Regions from separate parts of the Marinomonas phycocola genome, predicted to be linked through region 1. Evidence: predicted binding sites of a transcription regulator. Region 1 holds the regulator's gene; the other holds the start of a gene.
The links. The regulator PhoB, encoded in region 1, activates phosphate uptake and scavenging genes when phosphate is short. The targets are predictions, from matches to a motif close to TGTCATANNNNTGTCANA.
Positions count from the first base shown of each region.

Region 2: ugpB (sn-glycerol-3-phosphate ABC transporter substrate-binding protein UgpB) is a predicted target of PhoB. The motif match lies at 8,903-8,920, and genes of this name have one in related genera.

Region 1 is NZ_JBLIXL010000005.1:71,584-83,134, forward strand. It holds gene ACMUMJ_RS05465 (ABC transporter substrate-binding protein) at 1-1,053, opposite strand, end outside; gene cysZ (sulfate transporter CysZ) at 1,377-2,150, shown strand; gene ACMUMJ_RS05475 (response regulator) at 2,152-3,069, shown strand; gene phoR (phosphate regulon sensor histidine kinase PhoR) at 3,096-4,400, opposite strand; gene phoB (phosphate regulon transcriptional regulator PhoB) at 4,404-5,102, opposite strand; gene ubiA (4-hydroxybenzoate octaprenyltransferase) at 5,187-6,041, opposite strand; gene ACMUMJ_RS05495 (chorismate--pyruvate lyase family protein) at 6,038-6,592, opposite strand; gene ACMUMJ_RS05500 (HDOD domain-containing protein) at 6,647-7,912, opposite strand; gene ACMUMJ_RS05505 (amino acid ABC transporter ATP-binding protein) at 8,021-8,800, opposite strand; gene ACMUMJ_RS05510 (amino acid ABC transporter permease) at 8,823-9,926, opposite strand; gene ACMUMJ_RS05515 (amino acid ABC transporter permease) at 9,936-11,111, opposite strand; gene ACMUMJ_RS05520 (amino acid ABC transporter substrate-binding protein) at 11,212-11,551, opposite strand, start outside.
Region 2 is NZ_JBLIXL010000014.1:71,181-82,731, forward strand. It holds gene ACMUMJ_RS11370 (mannitol dehydrogenase family protein) at 1-517, opposite strand, end outside; gene ACMUMJ_RS11375 (glycine cleavage system transcriptional repressor) at 932-1,435, shown strand; gene ACMUMJ_RS11380 (zinc ribbon domain-containing protein YjdM) at 1,672-2,013, shown strand; gene ACMUMJ_RS11385 (HAD family hydrolase) at 2,109-2,918, opposite strand; gene ACMUMJ_RS11390 (DeoR/GlpR family DNA-binding transcription regulator) at 2,933-3,691, opposite strand; gene ACMUMJ_RS11395 (glycerophosphodiester phosphodiesterase family protein) at 3,691-4,422, opposite strand; gene ACMUMJ_RS11400 (sn-glycerol-3-phosphate import ATP-binding protein UgpC) at 4,459-5,520, opposite strand; gene ugpE (sn-glycerol-3-phosphate ABC transporter permease UgpE) at 5,526-6,374, opposite strand; gene ugpA (sn-glycerol-3-phosphate ABC transporter permease UgpA) at 6,420-7,295, opposite strand; gene ugpB (sn-glycerol-3-phosphate ABC transporter substrate-binding protein UgpB) at 7,410-8,708, opposite strand; gene ACMUMJ_RS11420 (Na/Pi cotransporter family protein) at 9,197-10,813, shown strand; gene ACMUMJ_RS11425 (MFS transporter) at 10,978-11,551, shown strand, end outside.

The sequences.
Region 1 (11,551 bases):
TGTTGCTGGATCAAACCCATTTACAATTTCTGGTGTGAAGGAGTACGCAGGTAACTCACCTGTCCCCGTTACAAATTTAGTGATGATGTTACGGTCAATCGCATAAGACAGTGCTTTACGTACACGGGGATCATTATACGGTGCTTTAGTTGTATTGAATTGATAGTAATACGTACCTAATTTAGGCGTGATGATCACTTCATCAGGAATGTCACGTTTCAATTGTTTAAAGTGGTCGTTTGGTAATTCGTAACTGACGTCCATTTCGCCTGCTTGAAAGCGAGTCAACTCAACCGGTGGCGATTCAATCGGTAAAAACGTCACTTGATTGATAACGGTTTTATCGTTGTTCCAGTAGTTTTCGTTACGAGTGAACACCATTTTTTCGTTGACGACCCACTCGTCCATTTTGTAAGCGCCGTTAGAAATCATATTGCCCGGTTTGATCCAATCTGAACCGAATTTTTCAATGACGGCTTTTGGTGCTGGGAACATGGTTTGGTGAGCGGTCATTTTTACGAAATACGGTACTGGGCGTTCTAAAGTCACTTCAAATGTGAAGTCATCAATGGCTTTTACACCGAGTTCTGAGGGTGCCGTTTTGCCATTGATAATGTCGGATGCGTTAGCAATGGAAGGGATTTCAATAAACCATGCATAAGGCGATGCTGTTGCTGGGTCAACGGCGCGAGTGAAGCCGTAAACAAAATCGTGCGCTGTTACTGGATCACCGTTGGACCATTTCGCATCATGACGAAGGTTGAAAGTATAAACCGTGTTATCGGCATTGACCGTATAGCTTTTTGCAACGCCAGGAATTAAATCACCATCGCCATTTAAGCTATACAATCCTTCAAATAACTCTCGGGCCCTATGAGAGCCTGGAGTTCCTTCGATTTTTTGTGGGTCTAGGGTTGCAGGCTCGGCACCGCCACCACGAACAAGCTCTTGCTTGTCAGCCAGTGTTACGCCAGCAGGAACGTCTGCGGCTTGAACTTGCATTGCACCTAATGACGCTGTGATTAATGCGGTGGCTAGAAGTGTTTTTTTCATGATGCTATTGATCCCTTTTGTAATGAATATGGACTATTTTTATAATGCTTCAGGAAGCCGAATAATGTGTGGCTCTCAATCCCGTATTTTCGATATTCAATTAAATAAAACAGAGACACAATCGAAATTCTGTATGACTTGATAGAGTTTATGGAAGAACCCTGTGAGAGGAGGGTATTTTTTAGTTAATCATTGGTCTCCAAAAAGGTGCGTAATGAATAGGCAAAGCTATTGATTTGATTCAGTAAGTCTAAAGCTGAAAACTGGTTGTTATAAGGCAGTCGTGGTATTGTTAACGCGGTCAATTTTTAACGGTATTTAATGTGATTTTACATCCTTTTAAAGCGGTCAGCGCTTTCTTTCAAGCGCTTCCATTGCTATTTTCCCCTAGCTTACGCTTGTTTGTCTTAGCGCCACTTTTGGCAAATTTTGCGCTTATGGCGGTTTTGTATACGTTTGCTTTAAGCTTTTTTACAGACATGACAGACAGTATGATGTCTTGGCTTCCTGCATGGTTGGGTTTTTTAGATTGGCTGTTTTATGTGTTATTTGGGCTAATGAGTTTTTTCTTGATTTTTTACAGCTTTTCTATCGGTGTCAATATATTAGCGGCTCCTTTTATGGGAGTTTTAGCGGAAAGAGTAGAAGAGAAATTAACGGGGGAAGTGGTACAAGAAACGGTTTCTCTTGCTGTGATTTTGTCTCTTGTCGGCCACAGTGTGTTGAGAGAATTACAAAAATTAACCTACTTTTTACCTCGAGTTATTTTACTCTTTATCGTGTCGTTTATCCCTATCGTTAATATTGCAGCTCCTGTCTTATGGCTGCTCTTTTCTGCATGGATGTTTTCTGTTCAGTATTTAGACTACTCGTTTGATAACAATAAAATAAACTTTCGAAATATGCGTTTAAGTTTGCGGCAGAAACCCATTTTATGTTGGTCATTTGGTTTTATCGTAATGGCGTTATTGATGATCCCGTTGGTCAATCTATTTGTTATGCCATTAGCCGTTGTGGCGGCAAGCCGTCTTTGGGTTGGAACGTTTAAATTGGAGAGTGCCGTTAAAGGCAATTCGAATTTTGGAGTAAGAGAATAAAATGGCCATTAAAATATTAGTCGTAGATGATGCAACATTTACGAGAGACCTGATCCGTCGAACATTGCGTAAACAGTTTCCTTCTGCGCAACTTGAAGAAGCGGTGAATGGCCGTAAAGCACAGCAAATGCTGTCAAAAGCAACCTTTGATATGGTGCTGTGTGATTGGGAAATGCCCGAAATGACCGGTGTGGAATTGCTACAGTGGTGTAGAGAGCAGGATAATTATAAAAAAACGGACGTCCCTTTTATAATGATCACCAGTCGAGGGGATAAAGACCACATTGTTGAGGCGGTAAAATCGGGTGTTACCGATTATTTAGGAAAACCGTTTTCCAGTGAGCAACTAATAAACAAAGTGATGGCGGCTGCGAAAAAGCATAATTTAGTTGCAGGCTTAACCTCTCAAGCGAGTCGAAACCCAGCGGCAACAGACGCGTTATCGGCGATGACAGGCGGTGCGGCCACCTCTAAAAAAGGCGGTGGAGGAATGACAAGCCATACTTCTGGTTCCTTAGATGTTCTGTTAGGTGCGGGAGCAAAAGCCAATCATGTTGCGGCCTCAAAGCCTGCGGTTGCTAAACCAGCGGTAAAAGCAAAAAGTGCAACAGTGAAAGACGTGAAAATTCCGACGGTGTCACGTTTTGAAGGGAAGCAATTTCGCTGTATGGTGATTCAATTCTCAAAAACGGAAGCAACCATCCTCATAAAAAGTGACGACATTATACCGGCCGTTTTAGGGCAAGCGGTATTGGATTTGGAGTTTTCTGGCACGGTGAATAGGTTGAATTATTACGTACAAGGTGTTGCGACAACTGAGAAAAAACATGACTCACCGTTTTTAACGGTAACGCTTGGATTGATTGACCAAGATGAAGTCAAAGAAAAATTCATAGAGGCATTGTTTAAGAGTTTATAGTGCTGCGTATAACCACAGCCGCTTCGTTAAGTAGAATGTATCAGCGGCTGTTGTATACGAGCAGTAGCAAAGTGACAAGAAAAAGTACTTCCGTTACCCACTTGACTGGTAATATCCAGTTTTGCATCATGATGTAAAAGTACGTGTTTTACTATCGCTAATCCTAAGCCGGTTCCTCCGGTATTAGATCCTCTCCCTTTATCCACTCGGAAAAAACGTTCCGTTAAACGAGATATGTGCCTAGCTTCAATACCTAGTCCTTCGTCTTGCACAGAGAACACGCCTTCTTTTGAATTCGCCTTCCATGTAATGATGATGTTGCCGCCATTCGGAGAATATTTGATAGCGTTTACGACTAGGTTTGAAAACGCACTGTAGAGTTCCTTGTAAGAGCCGTATAATTTCGAATCAGATTGCATGTCGATCTGTAGAGTGTGATCTTTTCCTATTACTTGAACCGAATTAACGATGGCTCTGATAAGCTCATGCACATCATGCCATTGGTCGGTTTCTCTTTTGTCATTACTTTCCAATCTGGATAACAGCAGAAGATCTTCAATGAGCTGCTCCATGCGATCCGATTGTTCTGTCATATTGACGACGCCTTTCTGCATGCTTTTAGGAAGGGTGTCTTTAAACATGTCTAGGGTCTCTAAATATCCTTTAATCACGGTTAATGGCGTTTTAAGCTCATGAGACGCATTAGCGACAAAGTCTTTACGCATTTCTTCTAATAAGTGTAGGTTAGTAATGTCTCGAATAAAAATAAGGTGATCGTTTTTATCGTACAATGTGGTTTGAATTTCTAAGTACATGCCTTTTGATTTTGGTGATTTAATAATCAAAGGGTCTGAGAAGCGTTTTTGAGTAAAATAGCGAAAAAATTCAGGGCTACGCACAATATTGGTAATTGGCTGCCCCCTATCTACAGGCTTCATTAGGCCTAAAAATTGACCTGCAGATTCATTCCACCATTCTAAATTTCCCAAATTATCCGCCATGATGACGCCTTCTTTGAGAGCCGAAGTGGAGTTTTCTATACGAGATAGGGCGCGCCGCATACGCTTCTTTGATTTCCGTTGCTTTTTTTGCAAACGATGAACAGCATCAAATACATCACCCCAAATACCAGAAGCTTCTGGCGGTAAGGACTTGCCAGAGCGACGAATCCAACTGTGAAACTGATAAAGTTGGTGCAGGTTGGAGCAAAGGACAATTAGAACAAATAGAAACAGACATAAGAACACTCTGCCTGTTAAAAAGCCGATAGTTAAACTGACAAGAAGCCCTAAAGACCAACGTATAAAAGCGTGCTGCCAAACTTTCTTCATAATTTATTGAACTGTTCGTTTACTTGAAAATCGATACCCTGTACCGCGTACTGTTTGAATTAAGTAGTCGTGGCTTTCACCAATGGCTTTACGCAGGCGTCGAATATGTACATCAACAGTACGCTCTTCAACGTACACATTGCCTCCCCAAACTTGATCCAAAAGCTGAGCTCTGGAGTACGCTCTTTCTTGGTGAGTGATCATAAATTTAAGTAAACGGTATTCCGTTGGACCCATTTCTAGAGGAGTCGAACCAATGGTAACACGTTGACTTATTGGATCTAAGAGCAAACCATCGACTTCAATGGGTTCATCGATGCCTTGAGGGTTGGCCCGTCGTAATACGGCTTTTAAACGTGCCACCAGTTCACGTGGTGAGAAAGGTTTGGTTATATAATCGTCAGCACCTATCTCTAATCCTTGTATTTTATTGTCTTCTTCGCTTTTTGCTGTGAGCATAATAACTGGGATTTCAGAAGTTAGAGAGTCTCGTTTGAGCCTACGAGTTAATTCAATGCCACTGCCGCCAGGCATCATCCAGTCACATAAAATGAGATCTGGTCTATGATCAATAATGATTTCATAAGCTTGTTGACTATTTTCCGCTTCAAAATAATCATATCCAGCCATTTCTAATGCAATAGCAATCATTTCACGAATCGATGATTCATCATCAATAATTAGTACGGTTTTGCCAGCCACGGAATCTACTCCCAAATGATAATCGCTCTATTAGAACGCTCAAATATGACAATTAGATGAAACTGTCATAATTTGTATCTTAGTTCATACAATATAGTTTAAGACAATACCGATAAACACACAGTACCCAATGCGATTATTATCTAGAAAAGCTTTGAAGCAGGCGTTTCTTTCTCGTGTCCATGTTTGCTTTAGTTGCAGAGAAAAGAGTAGGGCTGCGACAGCAAGGCTAACAAAGTACGGCCAATTTAGAGACTCTAACACCCCAACCCATATCAATAGAGAAAGCGCTAACCCTTGTAGCAACGAAATAATAAATAAATCATTCTGTGCAAATAGAATGGCGGTTGATTTGATGCCTATTTTTAAATCATCATCTCGATCAACCATTGCATAATAGGTGTCATAAGCAATGGTCCAAAAAGCGTTTGCTACAAAAACCATCCATAAAGTTGGATCACCTAACGACCCTCCTTGAGCACTGTAAGCCATTGGAATAGCCCAAGAAAATGCCAATCCAAGAAACAGTTGAGGGAGGTATGTGTAACGCTTCATAAAGGGGTAGAGGGCGGCTAATCCAAGGCCAATAAAAGACAGTAAAACGGTTTGAGTGTCCGTCATTAAAACCAATAAAAAGCTGGCTAAACAGAGAACAGCAAACAGCAATAGCGCTTCTTTTTCAGTAACCAATCCAGAAGGAATGGGACGGTTTTTAGTGCGTTCAACGGATCCGTCTATATGTCTGTCAGCGTAGTCGTTAATGACACACCCTGCGGAACGCATAAAGAAAACACCTAGTATAAAAATAATAACAACCTTCCACTCTGGGCTGCCATTACTTGCAAGCCAAATTCCCCACAATGTTGGCCACAGAAGCAGTAATGAGCCGATAGGTCGATTAAAGCGTGTAAGCTGAAGATAGGCGTCTAATTTAGTCATGATGTTTGCTTTTTTATCGGTAATTGAGCGATGGATGGTAAGAAGGCTTCACTAACCAGAACCCTTCTATTGTATTGTTTAAAAACGGATCGTCTGGCCCAAACATCGTCGTCGATATGATGAAAAAACGTTTTTGGGAGAAGGGCTATTTCAATAGGGCTTCGTATGAGAGCCTTATTTTTAAAAAGATACCCACCGAGGGATTGTTTCTTGAGCTTGCTTAAATAGCGCCAATGTCCAACAAGTGCTTTTGCCGGAATGATGGTTCGTGCATAAATAACGGCAAGGCCATCGACTTTTAAGATGACTTCTCTCACTCTGACGGCTTCTCTTGGGCGTAATTCGAGTGTCCAGCGCTCTCTTTGAGTGGGTTTCCCCCATGTGTCCTGTATGACTTCTACAGAGAGCTTCCCTACGCTTTCTAACAGTGCGGTTAATGACCCAGGCTCGCTTAACCAACGTTTTAAATACCTTGGTATTGTGTCCGTACGTGCCTGAGATAATGGTTGCCAATGGTAATCAAATTGTTGGGTAGCATTGAAATTTAGCACCAAGAATTCTCTTTATTGTTCAATATGATACTTGTTAAAACAGTCAGCTCATTCTTAATTGTGTAGTAGGCTAACCATTTCCTGCAATTCGTTAGAGGACGATTGTACTTCTTGATAGGCACAAAGGCACTCTTCTTCTGACAGTCCAATGGTCTTGGATAGATGTGCAGTGATGGTTTGATGGTGGCAAAGGTGATGGCTGCATTGTAAAAGATATGCCAGCATTACTGTTTCTGTTGTTTCTGTTGTTTCTAAGTCGGGTGCTTTTGCATAACGTATGGCATTGCAAATATCGTCGGGTAACCCCCAATGCCTTAAAAGCCATGAGCCGAGTTGTTCTTTGGTAAAACGTAATAAGTGCATTTCAATTAATTCAGTAGGCACGTGTGCATTGCCTTCGAGGTGACGTGAAAGAATTGAAAAGTGAGTAGGCAGAATGTGCCCAATGGCCAAATGACCAAAATTGTGCAATAGCCCAGAGAGGTAGGCATAACCTATTCTAGGCCGTTTTTCTGCTGGCATGCGTTTAACCAATGTTTCCATAAGGCTGGCACGAAACGCAGAATTAAACCAAAAATTTTGATAATGGCGAGGCCCATTTTTAGGGGGGGTTAAGACACTCTTCATGGACAGTCCTAGAGCTAAGTTCATGACCATATCAAACCCCAATACTCTGATAATGGCATCTTCGACGGATGCAATGTTTCCAGGTGCACCATAATAAGGTGATGATGCCCAACTGATAACTTGTGCGGTAAGGCTAGGATCTATACTAATCACGTCACATAATTCATCGGTGTCCACATTTCTCTTGCTACATAATTGAATGATTTTTTGGGATGTGATGGGCAGCGGGGGGAGTTCTAAGGTTTCTTCTAAGCGTTGTTTTAAACGAATAGATTGAAAGCGGCCTAAGGCTTCTTGGAGGCGTGACTCGTCTAATAAGTAGTCTGTGCTTATTTGAGGAATCTGATGCGGCAAGATCGTAAAATCATCAAAAGAGTGTGGGAAATTTGAGAACAGCTTTACAAATTCTTTGGTCGGCATTTCGGACAAATCAGCCTGCGGGCTATAACGCAAAGAGATATTTTCTTTTTGCAGTAGACCTTTATCAATAAACGTAAGCATTGTGGAGGTTCGAGTCAGAGTGTCGCCCAGTTTATTAAAATGGGTAATGGGTTCTAATCGACGTTTAGTAATACGAGTCAGGGCAGAAAAATCAAGAATGTTAGTATCTGAGAAGATAACCTGTAACGTCCTTGCATTGTCCCACAAATGCACAATTCGAGCTGTGATACTGCTGGAGACGGGTGTTTGCATAATAAGTCATTTTAAAATGGAGTGTGAATGGTTTTAATTTAACAAAAAAACACAAAAAAAGCCCCAAATAAAGGGGCTTTTTTTCAAAACTGAGGATTAGCTCAAGATTTAGTGATTTAAAATCTGACTTAAGAAGTTTTGAGTACGATCGTGCTGAGGATTATTGAAGAATTCTTCTGGTTTATTTGCTTCAACGATTTCACCTGCATCCATAAATACGACCCTATCAGCAACTGTTTTAGCGAACCCCATTTCGTGAGTGACACAAATCATGGTCATGCCTTCATCAGCAAGCTGAACCATAACATCCAATACTTCCTTAATCATTTCAGGATCAAGTGCAGATGTTGGCTCATCGAACAGCATAATGCGTGGCTTCATGCAAAGACCACGAGCAATCGCAACACGTTGTTGCTGACCACCAGATAGCTGACCTGGGAATTTAGCGGCTTGGTTCGCTATTTTTACGCGTTCAAGATAATGCATCGCGATTTCTTCGGCTTCTTTCTTTGGTGTTTTTCGAACCCAAATTGGAGCCAAAGTGAGATTTTCCAAAATTGTAAGATGTGGGAAAAGGTTAAAGTGCTGGAACACCATGCCCACATCTTTACGAATGGCTTCAATGTTTTTTAGGTTATCGTTCATGGTTATACCATCAACAATAATATCGCCCTTCTGATGCTCTTCTAGACGGTTAATGCAACGAGTCATCGTTGACTTACCTGAACCAGAAGGACCACAAACAACAATACGTTCGCCTGATTTTACGCTGAAGTTAATGTTTTTTAATACGTGAAAATCGCCGTACCATTTATTTACATCATTAAACTCGATGATTGTTTTTTCGCCCTGCTCTAATTGAGCCAGTGCCATATTATGTTCTGTCATTTTCATAGGCCTCAAAAAAAATCTAATTCCGCTTGTGTCCAGTTTCTAATTTGCGCTCTATCGCCATAGAATATCGGGACATGCCAAAACAGAAAGCCCAATAAACGAAACCGGCAAAGGCATAGCCTTCTACACTTGTTCCTAACCAATTTGAATCGTGAGTAGCGGCTTGGATCCTCCCTAACAAATCAAACATACCTACGATATAAACTAGAGTTGTGTCTTTAAACAAACCGATAAAGGTGTTTACGATACCTGGAATCACTAATTTAAGTGCTTGAGGCAAAATAACTAAGATCATAGACTGCCAATAGGTTAAACCCATGGCATCAGCTGCTTCATATTGCCCTTTAGGAATGGCTTGTAAGCCACCACGAATAACCTCAGCCATGTAAGCTGCTGAGAATAATGTGATACCGATGATTACACGCATTAACTTATCAAAGTTCAAGCCTTCAGGTAAGAACAATGGAATCATTACTGACGCCATAAACATGATTGTTATGAGTGGAACGGCACGGATTGTTTCAATAAAAACAACGCACACAGATTTAGCAATTGGCATGTTTGAGCGTCGGCCTAGGGCTAATAACACACCCAAAGGAAAAGATGCCACAATACCAACAACACCGAGTAGGGTGGTTAAAAATAATCCCCCCCAATTAGATGTTTCAACAATAGTTAGACCAAAAGAACCGCCAGCAAACAAAATGTAAGCAATGACTGGGTAAACAGCAATAATAGCAATTGAAAGGAATAACTTGTTGACTGATTTAACGGCAAAAGCCGCCACCATAACAATCAAAAGGAGTACGGCTACATTAATGCGCCAAACTTCTTCAGGTGGGTATAGGCCATACATAAATTGTTCAAAATAAACACCTATGAAGGCCCAACATGCACCACCAGCCGCTTTACAAGCCTGGCTAGTCTCGCCGGTCCATGTTGCATCGATGAGGCCCCATTGAATTACTGGTGGTAATAACAAATACAGAATATATGCACTAAACAAGGTCAAGAAAACGTTTAGTGGAGAAGATAATAAATTCTGTTTTACCCAAGCCACAGCACCTACTGAATTAACTGGAGGTGGCAAGCTTGGAGAAGGTTTAAATATAATCGCCATATTCGCCTCTTATCGTTCAGTTAATGACATTTTCTTGTTATACCAGTTCATAAAGAGAGAAATGGATAAACTCAAAGAACCGTATACCAACATACATAAACCAATGGTTTCAATTGCTTGACCTGTTTGGTTTAGAGTTGTTCCCATTACTACAGCAACTAATTCAGGGTATGCGATTGCAGCGCCTAAAGAAGAGTTTTTCGCTAAGTTCAGGTATTGGCTAGTTAATGGAGGAATGATCACTCGCAATGCTTGTGGTAATACAATCATACGTTGTGTCAGGCTATCTGCTAAGCCTAATGAGCGTGCTGCTTCAGTTTGTCCCCAATTGACAGACAAAATGCCCGCACGAACGATCTCTGCAATGAAAGAGCCTGTGTATGTTGCTAAGGCAATTAATACAGCGACAAATTCTGGAGGAAGAACCATACCACCTGTCACATTGAAGCGGCTTTTTTGCGGTAGGTCGAATTCCAGTGGAGATCCAGCGATAAAGTAGAAAATCAAAGTTCCTACAACAATAATACCGAAAGAAGCCCAATAAGCAGGAAACCATAGTCCTGTTCTTATTTGGCGTTTTTTAGCCCATACAATCAAGAAAATTGATGCAACGATTGCAGCTATAAAGCCAAAGATCACCATCCCAAAACCATCTTGAAAAATGGGATTTGGAGAATATATGCCACGTTTGTTAAGCATAAAGTCGCCAAACAGAAGACTATTTCTCGGTGACGGCAAAGTGGATAATACAGCGAAATACCAAAAGAACATTTGCAGTAATAGAGGAATGTTTCGCAGGGTTTCAATATATACAGTTGCTAATCTAGCGACTAACCAGTTATTGGATAATCTTGCTAGACCCATGACAATACCAATTAGTGTCGCTAAAACAATACCGATAAACGAAATTACAAAGGTATTAAGTAGTGCTACAACAAAAGCGCGGCCATAAGTGTCTGCTTCTGTGTATTCAATTAAGTGAATAAGAACTGGGAAGCCTGCAGGTTCATTTAAGAAAGTAAAACCTGTAGATATTCCTCGGTTCGCCAAGTTAGCTTGAAGATTGCTGAATAGGTAATAACCTATAAAAACAACCAAAACTAAAAGTGCTATTTGAAAGATTAGGGCGCGATTGCCAGCATCATTCAAGAAGCTTTCATTACTAGTCGAAGTTTTATCGCTCATCTCGGTTCAGGCAAAAGAATTGCTCGTCAGATGTGGAAAGGAGGGAGATGCACAGCTGCAAAGGTGCAGCTGTGCGATACCATGGTTAACATATGAGATATTAACGAACTGGTGGCGCGTACAATACACCGCCTTCAGTCCATAGGCTGTTAATACCACGTGGTAGTCCAACAGGCGTGTTAGGACCTACGTTGTTTTCGAAGCTTTCACCGTAGTTACCAACTTGAGCAATAACATCGTAAGCCCAGCTTGCGCTTAGACCTAGTTGCTCACCCATATTACCTTCAGCACCTAAAAGACGACGGATGCCTGGATCTTTGGTGTTTGACTTGATTTGAGCAACATTTTTAGATGAGATGCCCATTTCTTCTGCGTTAATTTGAACGAAAATAGACCAAGTAACAACGTCTTTCCACTGGTTGTCACCGTGGCGAACAACA
Region 2 (11,551 bases), on a different contig from region 1:
GCCGAAGCGCTTCTACAATAATACCAATGGCTGAAACAGGTGTATGAGGTGAGTCTAAGTCCTGTTGAATCAGCGTGTTTTTTCTGTTCAGTCTGCCTTCAGGTGTTAAACAGTAGCCTTTTTCGGTAACGGTAAGAGAGACGATGGCCACCTGCGGTTCGCACAATTTGTCTAAGGCGAATTGAGTGCCTTTATCATGGATGTTCATGGCACCCGTAAACGAACGTACTAATCGTTTGGTTGAGCTGACACTGTCTTTTTCAATTAAGGTCGCAAGATTATCTTGAGCTGCGAAATCGTCTGAAAGTGTTCCTTTCCTAAATAAATTAATGCCATAAATGCCCCAAGGTTCACCTTCTTCATTATTGGCAAGATCGGTATAGACCGCTTGATGGGCTCGATGGAAAGCGCCAAATCCAATGTGAACAATTTTGGTCTGAAGATTGTCTCTTGGGTAGGACGTTTGTTGCAGATTGTTTACGTTGATTGAGTCAAAAATATAGGATGATGAATGCATTTAATTCTCTATTGGTTAACCAATTTAAATTAAACTATATAATACATCAGTCCAAAAAAGAAATATAAAAAACCAATATTTGTTGTTGTCAATGGAATCTTCAATCTTTTAGTGGTGATTTATTCAATGGAAGGCCTATTAAGCATGGAGGCGTAAAAATGATGGCATGCTAATTCTGTCAATCCATAATTCGCTTTTTTGGTTAGCCAGTTTGGTGTTTGTTTATCAGATAGGCATTAAATGGTGAGGCTTAATTAAAAAAATTTTACTGTCGAACTCAATATGTGGAATAGATTACTCGCTTGGCACTCCTATCGAATTTTAGTAATCTAGGTGTCAATTCACGTATGTTCAATCCAGTGTGAAATTAAGTCCTGCTAAATAATTCTAATAATAAATGATGGAGAACGTTTTATGTCACAACATCTAGTTTTAAGCTTTATTGGAGACGACTCTCCCGGTTTGGTTGAGCGCTTATCAGATACGGTTTCTCGTCATCATGGGAATTGGTTAGAAAGTCGTATGGCGCATTTGGCGGATAAATTCGCGGGTATTTTGATTTTGTCCGTTCCAGTGGATCATCAAGAGGCACTGATCAGTGAATTAAGTGATTTTGATAAATTGGGTTTGAATGTCACGGTGGAAGCCGCCAACTCGACTCCAGCCGAAGGAACAAGCTTATCGCTCTCTGTGGTGGGTAATGATAGGCCGGGCATAGTGAAAGAAGTTTCTCAGGTTCTGCATTCTCTTTTGGTGAACGTTAAAGAGTTGAATACATCATGTGAACCTGCGCCGATGAGCTCTGATATGCTTTTTCGAACCGAGATGGTGTTGAGCATACCGAGAAATTTGCCATTGTATGAATTGGAAGCCGCTTTAGAAGACATCAGTAGTGACTTGATAATAGAGCTCACCTGATTCCTCATTTTTGCGCTCCAGCGTGCTAATGCAAGTGTATTCTGCTAGTAACATGGTATGGATTCCCATGGAGACCATTGAAACTAGATCAACTAGAGCATAACGTCTTAAAAGTGCTTGGGTAGGAAACGGGAAAAAGCGAAAGAACGAATTTTTCTCTCGAATGAAAAGCCACAGTGAAAATAAGGGTATAATGGGCCAAATTTTCCCAAGTACGTCATAAGGTAATAAAAAATATGAGCCTCCCTAACTGTCCAAAATGCAATTCAGAGTACGTTTACGAAGATCAATCTATGTTGATTTGTCCTGAATGTGCCCACGAATGGAATCCAAATGAAGAAGTGGTTGATGAAGATGTGCTCATCATCAAAGACGCTAGCGGTAAGCTTTTGCAAGAAGGAGATAAAGTGACCTTGGCAAAAGACCTTAAAGTAAAAGGGTCTTCTCAAGTGCTAAAAATTGGCACCAAAGCCACGATCAAACGTCTTGTTGATGGTGACCACGACATCGACTGTAAAGTAGATGGCGCTGGTGATATGATGTTGAAATCGAAATTCGTGAAAAAAGCGTCTGCTTAATACGGCTTCCTTCCTGTAATTCAGATAAGTAACAACACATGTTATTTGTCTGATTGACAGATCAGCACTTCCTCTTATTGCATCACTTAACAAATCTAGCCATTTTTTTGCAATAACTTATTCGCCAGTTCGGCAAAACCATGGCCACCTGGTTTTTTTGTTAGCCAGTTTGGTTTGTGTTGCATCGAAGAAAGATGCTTGCCGATATTGGCTACTCCTATGCTTAAAGGAAATTTCGCAAACATACTTTCATCATTGGGTGCGTCACCGACATAAATCACTTGCTCTACTATTTGCTGGTGGCTGAGTCCATAATGCTGTGTTAATACGCGTTCCGCCATGGCGAACTTATCGTAATCACCATGCCAAATATTGATATGAATCGAGCTGGCTTTTGCTTGCAGACCACGCTGATGCAGCTTATCTAATAGGGCATCCCTTAGCTCAGGTGATGGAGGGTTTTGATCTTGTGCATAATCAACTGCCACGTCAGTGAGGCGATAGGCTTGATCTTGAGCGAGTTGTAAAGGCGTAAACTCGGGTAAAAGCGCGTTTACCTCTTGGAGCAGTTCTAGCTTTTTGGTGTGCATGTGCTCAACAGAGGTCCAGTAGTGATAATCTAGTTTGCCGCTGGTTTGCTTTTGTAAAAAACACGCACCGCCTTCAGTGATAACACCAGACACAGGCCATAAACGAGCCATTAAATCAGACCAACCAGCGCAGCCCCCAGTCACTGGAATGACTATGTAACCCGCTGCAAGTAACTCGCTGAGTGCTAAGTAGGTTTCCACAGGCAAACTGGATTCCCATGTGAGGGTATCGTCTACGTCAGTTAATATGTATTTTATCGGCTGTAACTGAGTGGCACTTAATTGTTGTAAATCTGCAATCAATGAGTCTGGCATGAATAAATCTATGTCTAATCTATAAGGTTTAGTTGCACATTATGTTGTTGTAACAACTCAGCTTGTTTTTCGGTAACTACATCGGTAACGAATTGATTTATATGGTTAAAGTTTTTTACTCTCGCCATGGCTTTACGCCCCCACTTGTGCTGATCACACACCAATACGGTATTGCGACTTTGATCGATAATAACGCGACTGATCGCTGCTTCTTCAGGGTCGAAATCGAGAATGCCCATTTCTTCGTCCAAGCCACCGCATCCGATGATGCCAAAGTCGAAATAGAACTGACGTAAAAACTCCACCGTGTCCACACCGACTAAGTCTCGATGAGAGTGTCGTAATTTCCCACCTGCGACTCTTACTTGAATGCTTGGAAACGCAAAAAGTATTGCTGCGACGGTCAGATTGTTTGTGAAGACCTGCAAGTCTTTGTGGTTGGCTAACGCTTTTGCTACATACTCAACCGTAGTACCGACGCCTAAAATAAGGGAGGCGCCATCAGGTATTTGAGCGACGAGTGTATCTGCAATTTTTTGTTTGGCATTACCATTCAAATACTGTCTATTATCAAAGGGCAAGTTTTCTGCCGTTGACATTAGAGTGATGCCACCATGCTGACGCCGAATCAGGTGTAACTCAGCCAGATGATTGACATCTTTACGAATGGTTTGCGAGGAAACGTCAAAACGTTCCACAAGCGTTTCAATAGATAAATAATCAACCTGCTGAACCCAGTTAAGTATTTGATTTTGACGTTCACTCAAGCTCATTATTTTATTCCGGTATTAAAAAAGAGACTTGGATCATCGGTAATGACGGCATCCATCCCCCATTTCCAGTGCTCTTGAACCAATTCTGGCTTATTGACGGTGTAGCAAAAAAGTAAGTAACCTGCCTCTTTTATCGCCAACGCCGTTTCCTCTCTGAGTAATGCATAATCACAATTCAAGCTAAAAGCATGAATACTTGATAGCGTTTCAGGCCAGTTATTGGGGATAGCCTTATATATCTGGCTCAAACGTAAGTCACTATCAATATTACGAACAGCGATTAATACGTCGTGATTAAAGCTTGAAATACACAGTTTTGATTTGTCTTGCCAATGTTCAGCCAATTGTGCTAGGACGTCTGGTACGATTTTCATCACATCAGGTTGAGCACATTTAATTTCTAGATTTAATGATAAACCCAGATCTTGGATGTGCTTTAACGCCTCGACTAAAGTAGGAATGGTTTCGTTTGAAAATGCGGGATTAAACTGATTTTCTACCTCTAACGCTTTGAGCTCTGCGACGCTTTTCATTTTAACTGGGCCAGAGCCATTAGTGCAACGATCGAGAGTATCGTCGTGAAAGATCACCAACCCATCGGCCGCTATTGTAACATCTATTTCTACCCATTGTGTTCCCACGTCTGCCGCGGCAGAGATGGACGCTAGGGTGTTTTCGGGGGCTAATTTAGCGGCACCTCGATGTCCCATTACTCTTGTTTCAAATGTCATTTTAGATCCTAGTGTCACAATCAAAGTGCAATCGAGTTATAGCCTTTGTTGCGTCTTTGCATCAAATAAATGCCACTTATTACGCGGCGCTTGTAGATGGATATGGCTGTTTATTTCTGGTTGATGAGGCCCTGATAAGCGCAATACCAGCTCTTCTTTTACCCCTTCAATAGCGCCATAAATAAGTGTTTCTGCACCTAAGGACTCCACCGCTTTTACACGTATTTTAAAATCGGCTTTGTCTTCACTAATGATTAAATGCTCAGGTCGAATTCCCCAAATAACAGGCCCATTAAATTCGTATTCATTGATTAAAGGCATGTCTACGCTGTCGCCTACAGTCAGCGTTTTTTCATTGAGTTGAGCTGCAAATAAGTTCATCGCAGGTGAACCAATAAAAGCCGCCACAAATGGCGTTGCTGGTCGATCGTACAGTTCCAGAGGTGAGCCGATTTGTTCCGCATTACCTTTATTTAATACAACCAACCTGTCCGCAAGTGTCATCGCCTCGACTTGATCATGAGTAACATACAAGGTTGTTGTGCCTAAGCGTCTTTGAAGCTGGCGTATTTCTACGCGCATTTGAACTCTTAGTTTTGCATCCAAGTTAGACAGAGGTTCATCAAATAGGAAGACTTGAGGGTCACGCACCATGGCACGTCCCATTGCTACCCTTTGTCTTTGTCCGCCGGACAATTCCCTAGGTTTACGCTCTAGTAATGGTGATAGATCTAGCATGGTCGCTACATCGTTTACTTTTTGAGTGATGGTGTCTTTATCCACGCCACGGTTTTTAAGCCCATAAGCCATGTTGCCAAAGACGGTCATATGGGGATAAAGCGCATAGCTTTGAAACACCATAGCAATGTCACGATCGGCAGGCTCACGATCATTCATGCGTTCGCCATTGAGGGTTAACTCACCATCTGTAATGGTTTCTAAGCCTGCGACCATGCGCAGTAACGTTGATTTACCACAACCAGATGGGCCTACTAGAACAATAAATTCACCGTCTTTAATTTCCAAATCTACGGCTGGAATGGCATGGAAACCATTTGGGTATTTCTTACCTACTTTATTTAATACGACTGCTGCCATGACGATTATTTCTCCGAATCCACTAAACCTTTAACAAACATTTTTTGCATGCCAATCACGACAGCAACCGGGGGTAACATGGCTAAAATTGTCGTCGTCATAATACTGTTCCACTCAATTGCACCATCCTCGACAGATACCATGCGTTTTATACTCATTACTAACGTGTAATACGCATCGTCCGTGGTAATAAGCAGAGGCCAAAGGTATTGGTTCCAACCATAGATAAACAAGATAACAAAGAGTGCCGCAATATTGGTGCGAGTGAGCGGCAACAAGATGTCAAAGAAAAAACGAACAGGTCCTGCTCCATCCATTCTGGCCGCTTCTACTAACTCCCCTGGTATTGCCATAAAGGCTTGTCTGAAGAGGAACGTTGCGGTTGCACTGGCAATCAAAGGCAATGCTAATCCTGTATAAGAGTTCAGCAAGTTAAGCTTAGCCACTACTTCATAAGTCGGTAAGATGCGAACCTCAACAGGCAGCATTAGGGTCATAAAGATGATCCAGAAGCAAAGTGAGCGCATTGGAAAGCGAAAAAAAACAATGGCATACGCAGAAACTAATGAAATGGCGATCTTACCAAAAGCAATAGACAAGGCCATGATCAAGGAATTTAGCAGCATGCGCCAAACAGGAACATCGACACCATTGCCCGCGGCATTCAACAACACGGTTTGCCATGTTTCTGTGGCGTAGTTACCAAACCATAAAGGGACAGTGCCTTGACCAAATGCTTCCGCAGGGTGAGTGGATGCAACAATGGCGACCCAAATAGGCAGAGCCACAGCAATAACACCCAGTATTAAGACAGCATGGCGAGTAAAGGTTAACCAAGGACGATTTTCTATCATGTTACAAACCGCCTTTATGTAGGGTGATTAAATTAAAGGTTTTCATTAATACTGTACCTTGCGTTCAATAAAGCGGAACTGAACTACAGTCATCAATCCAACGATTATCATAAGAATCACTGACTGAGCTGCCGAGCCTCCTAAATCCAAACCGACAAAACCATCTTCATACACCTTATACACTAAGATTTTAGTACTCTGGCCTGGGCCTCCGGATGTGGTTGCATCGATAACACCAAAGGTTTCAAAGAAGGCATACACAATATTCATAACCAAAAGGAAGAATGCGGTAGGTGATAATAAGGGGAATACAATGTCCCAAAAGCGTCGTAGTGGGCCTGCGCCGTCAATTGCAGCCGCTTCTATTAAAGAGCGTGGAATCGCTTGTAAGCCAGCCAAAAAGAAAAGGAAGTTGTAACTGATTTGCTTCCAAGTAGCGGCAATAACCACAAGAATCATAGCGTCGCTGCCATTGACATAATGGTTCCAATCAACCCCAATGAATTCTAACCATAAGGCGATTGGACCTTGAGCTGGATCAAACAAAATCCACCAAAGTACGCCTGCCAATGCGGGGGCGACGGCATAAGGCCAAATCAATAGCGTTTGATAGACCATTTGACCGCGAATAATTCGATCGGCCATCGTTGCTAGAACGAGTGCAATGACTAAACCACTAACAGCAACGGATAAACTGAAAATGAATGTCACGGCGATTGAATTATAGTAATTCGGGTCTTGTAATAGTTCGATAAAGTTTTCTAAGCCAACAAATTCTCGACTTAATCCAAAAGGGTCTTCTTGGTAGAAAGCTTGCTCTATTGCTTGCCCTGCTGGCCATAAAAAGAAGATCAAGGTCACCAATAGTTGCGGTGCGACCAAGAGCCAAGGTAAGGTTTTATGGGGGAAGGTTACTGTCATGAGTATTCCAGAAATCGTGTTTAAAGCGAGCATTCACCTCACCAGAGCAAGGTGAAGGCATTTACAGAGCGTGAGCCGATAAAATGGCGTTTTTATAGACTAAATGCTTGGTCGCTATTTATTCACTTTTTCAAACTTAGCCAGCATTACATTGCCACGTTCTACTGCGTTATCAAGCGCAGACTGAGCATCGGCATCGCCATTCCAAACAGACTCCAATGCTTCGTCGATGATGCCTCGAATTTGAATGAAGTTACCAAGGCGAAGGCCTTTTGTGTTTTCAGATGGAGTGCCTGTTGTCATTTGCTGAACTGCAATTTCAGTACCTAGGTTCTCCTCATAGAAGCCTTCGCCCTTTGTTTGGCTATATGCTGCTTGAGTAATAGGAAGGTAGCCGCTGAATTGGTGCCAATCCGCTTGAACATCTGCAGAAGATAGGTAGTTTAGGAAAGATGCAACGCCTCTATACTCTTCTGTTTGGTGGCCTTTTAGTACCCATAAAGACGCACCACCAATAATAGTATTGGAAGGTTGCTCTACAGCACTTGCCCAGTAAGGCAATTCTACTACGCCAAACTCAAAAGAGGCGTTTTTCTTAATGCCTGCATAACCCGCGGACGATTCAGTATACATTGCACATTCTTGGCTATAAAACTTAGCTGCCCCATCATTACGACGGCCGGAGTAGCTAAAAATGCCGCTCTTTTGCCATTCGCCCATTGTACTAATGTGTTTAACTTGCAGAGGATTGTTAAATACCAAACGCGTGTCTGTACCACCAAACCCATTTGCTTTTGTTGAAAAAGGTTCGTTATGGCGTGAGCTCATGTTTTCCAAATGAACCCAAGATTGCCACGCTGTAGTGAAACCGCATTTTTCACCTGATGCGAGTAATTTATCGCCAACGATTTGCATTTCTTCCCACGTTTTGGGTGGTGTAACATCCGCTTTAGCCAGCATGGCTTTATTGTAATAAAGTACGGGGGTTGAGCTGTTGAATGGCATGGATAACATATCGCCATTATTGTCTGTGTAATAGCCTGTTACCGCACTTAAATATTTCGAGCCATCGAAGGCTTGTCCCGCATCACGCATTAATTGATGTACAGGGTAGACAGCGCCTTCAGCGGCCATCATGCTGGCTGTGCCCACCTCGAATACTTGCACTAGTTCAGGCTGTTGCTTCGCACGGAACGCCGCAATGGCTGATGTCATAGTTTCAGTATAATTCCCTTTGTAAACCGCCTTAACTTGAAAAGCATCTTGTGATGCATTGTAGTCAGCGACGATCGCGTTTACTTTTTCTCCTAGTGCACCACCCATGGCATGCCACCACTCAACTTCCGTTGCAGCAAAACCAGAACTCGCGATAGATGCGCTTATCAGTAAGGCAGATAATTTACGTTTTTGCATATCAAGGCTCCTCGTATGAGCTTATTTTTTGTAACTCGAGGCGAAATTTAACATTCAAATATGACATTTTTGTTTATTAGATTGGAGTCCGATTGTTTAAAAAATGTTCACTATTTGAATTGCCTTTATGTTTTACCAAATACATATTTCAAATGAAAGTGAAAAATAGAACTTAAACAATAAAATCGAAATATTGTGAGATTTTAATAACAAAATACAATCATTTGAAACTTATTTTGTTTTCAATTGATTAGTTTAAAGTGTGCATGATTGGCTATTTTTAGAAAATTTAACCTTTCTGTAATATTTGGTGTTGATTTTCATTTGAAAGGGTGGAAGTTTAAAAATAGACGTATTTGAAGCCGCGTAAGTGAATGTTTTGAATACTTTTTTACGCGTTCTGTTCTAAAGTTAATAGTAGCTTAAAGAAATATAAGGTAGGGCATCAATGGTTGTTGACGTAAATGACTCTCAATTGGATAAAATAAATGAATGAACTTATACATCTTGCTGGGGCGATTGCTCTGCTACTGTGGTCAATCCGAATGGTCAAAACGGGCTTTGAAAGAGCGTATGAGCGCCGTTTAGAAAATGCGATTCGTGTGATGACGCGTAATCGTCCACAAGCAATGATATTAGGGGTGTCTTCTGCTGCGGCTTTGCAATCAAGCACAGCGGTTGTATTGTTGGCTGCTGGGTTTGTGGCAACAGGAGCATTGGGTGTTGTGCCTGCGTTGTCTTTGGTTGTTGGAGCTGAAATTGGTTCCAGCTTGATGGCGTTGATTTTAAGCTTTGATTTATCGATTTTTTCTCCTTTTTTACTACTTATTGGTTATCTATCGTTTCAAAAAGCCAGCCGCAGAACCTTTAAATACTGGGGGCGGATTTGCATGGGGTTAGGTCTGTTGCTCTTGGCATTGACTCTTATATCGCAAGCGACGGCAGGAATGCGTTCTGGTAATGGTATGGATATTTTACTGAGCATTCTGGGGCATGATGCGGCTCTGACTTTATTTTTAGTGGCGTTATTGACTTGGATAGTGCATTCAAGTTTGGCCGTTATTTTAATCGTCGCGCATTTGGCCAGCTCTGGGTCGATTCCTTTGGACATGTCTATCATGATGGTTCTGGGTGCAAATATGGGTGGGGCGTTACCCGCTCTAAGTTCGGGCTGGGGGCTTAATCAAAAAGGCCGCTTAATTATTTTAGGCAACCTTATTATTCGACTCGGGGCTGTTTGTATTGGTTTGGGCATTTACTGCTTACAAATGGAACAGCTCGTCTCATTAGACGAGCTGAAACTTGACTCTCCTATGGTTTTCCACCTTTTTATCAATACCTTGAATGGCATGATTTTCTTGATAAGTGTGTCGTATTGGGCCAAAGTATTGGAAAACCATTTCCCTGCTCCTGTGGAAAAGGCAGTCAATAAGCCAATTGGCTCTGTGTATTTGTCGCAAGATGATATTGGCCATCCTGTTCGCGCGATGGCCAATGTACGTAATGAAACGCTGCGTATAGCCGACATTGCTTTTCAAATGTTAGAAGGCATTCCTAGCGCCTTTGAAAATTCCAAAAAAATCTCTAAAATTAAACAGTTAGATGATGATATTGACCACATTCACAGAGAGGTTACCTATTATTTATCCTATATTGAAAACTTCAAAACCACTAAAGAGGCTCAGAATAGCTGGCAGGATGCGTTTAATTTTGCAACCAACCTTGAACATGTGGGCGACATAGTTGATTCAAGTCTGATGGTATTAGCGCGTAAAAAGCATAAAGGTGACATTGTTTTTTCTGAAAGCGGACAAGAAGAATTGGAGATGTTGTTTGAAGAGTTGTTTGAAATATTTCGCTTGTCTCAAGCTGTTTATGTTTCGCAAAGCCCTGACTTAGCAAATGAATTGGTGGATGCAAAACACATTTATCGTAATAAGATCATTCTTTGCCGTGAGCAACATACCCAGCGTTTAAGGGAACAGGTTCCCGCTAGTCTCGAATCGTCTCAGATTCATGTTGATATTTTACGTGATTTACAACGTATCTGTTCACTTTTGGTGGCTAACGCTTACCCTATTATTAAGCGAGAGGGCTTTCAATAGGCACGGCACTATAGGTGATTTTTGTAAGTAGTCCTTTGTAGGTGATTCCTTATAGGTTAATAGCCTAATGAATGATAATATCTTCCTCCTTAATAAAGGAAAAGATTTTCGAGTGAGTGGTTATTATTTGTTAACAAAGGAAGATTTACAAAGGTGTATCAAAAATGAGTGTCAGTATTCAGGATGATGTTACATTAGAGGAAAAAACGCAGTGGGTAAGCGTCATTGTTTTATGGTTAATTGGTATTTTTGCGGCCATGCAGTTCGCAAAATTTTCAATTTCTTATGAAGTGCTAATACAAAACTATAAAGTCTCTTCTGCTTCAATCGGCACATTACTGTCTATTGTTGGTATGGTTGGGCTAGTTTTTGGTGTCGTTGCTGGTGTTCTATCCGGTAAGTTAGGCTATCGTCGAGTGTTAATTTCAGCCTTGATCATAGGGTGCGGATTGTCTCTGTTCCAATCCACTTTACCTGCTTATAATTGGATGTTGGCAAGCCGAGTGCTAGAAGGTATTTCACACCTTGGTTTGGTGGTGGTTGCACCGACATTAATGTTGAGATTTTCAGCGCCAAATCATCACTCATTAGTAATGGGTGTGTGGGGAACATTCTTTGGTGTTGCGTTTGCGGTTTCAGGTTGGTTAGGTTCAATGATTCTGAATCTATCGGGATTGTCGGGGTTGAGCTTGTCTCATGCAGCGATATCGATACCTTTGTTGGTTTATGTTTGGTTTT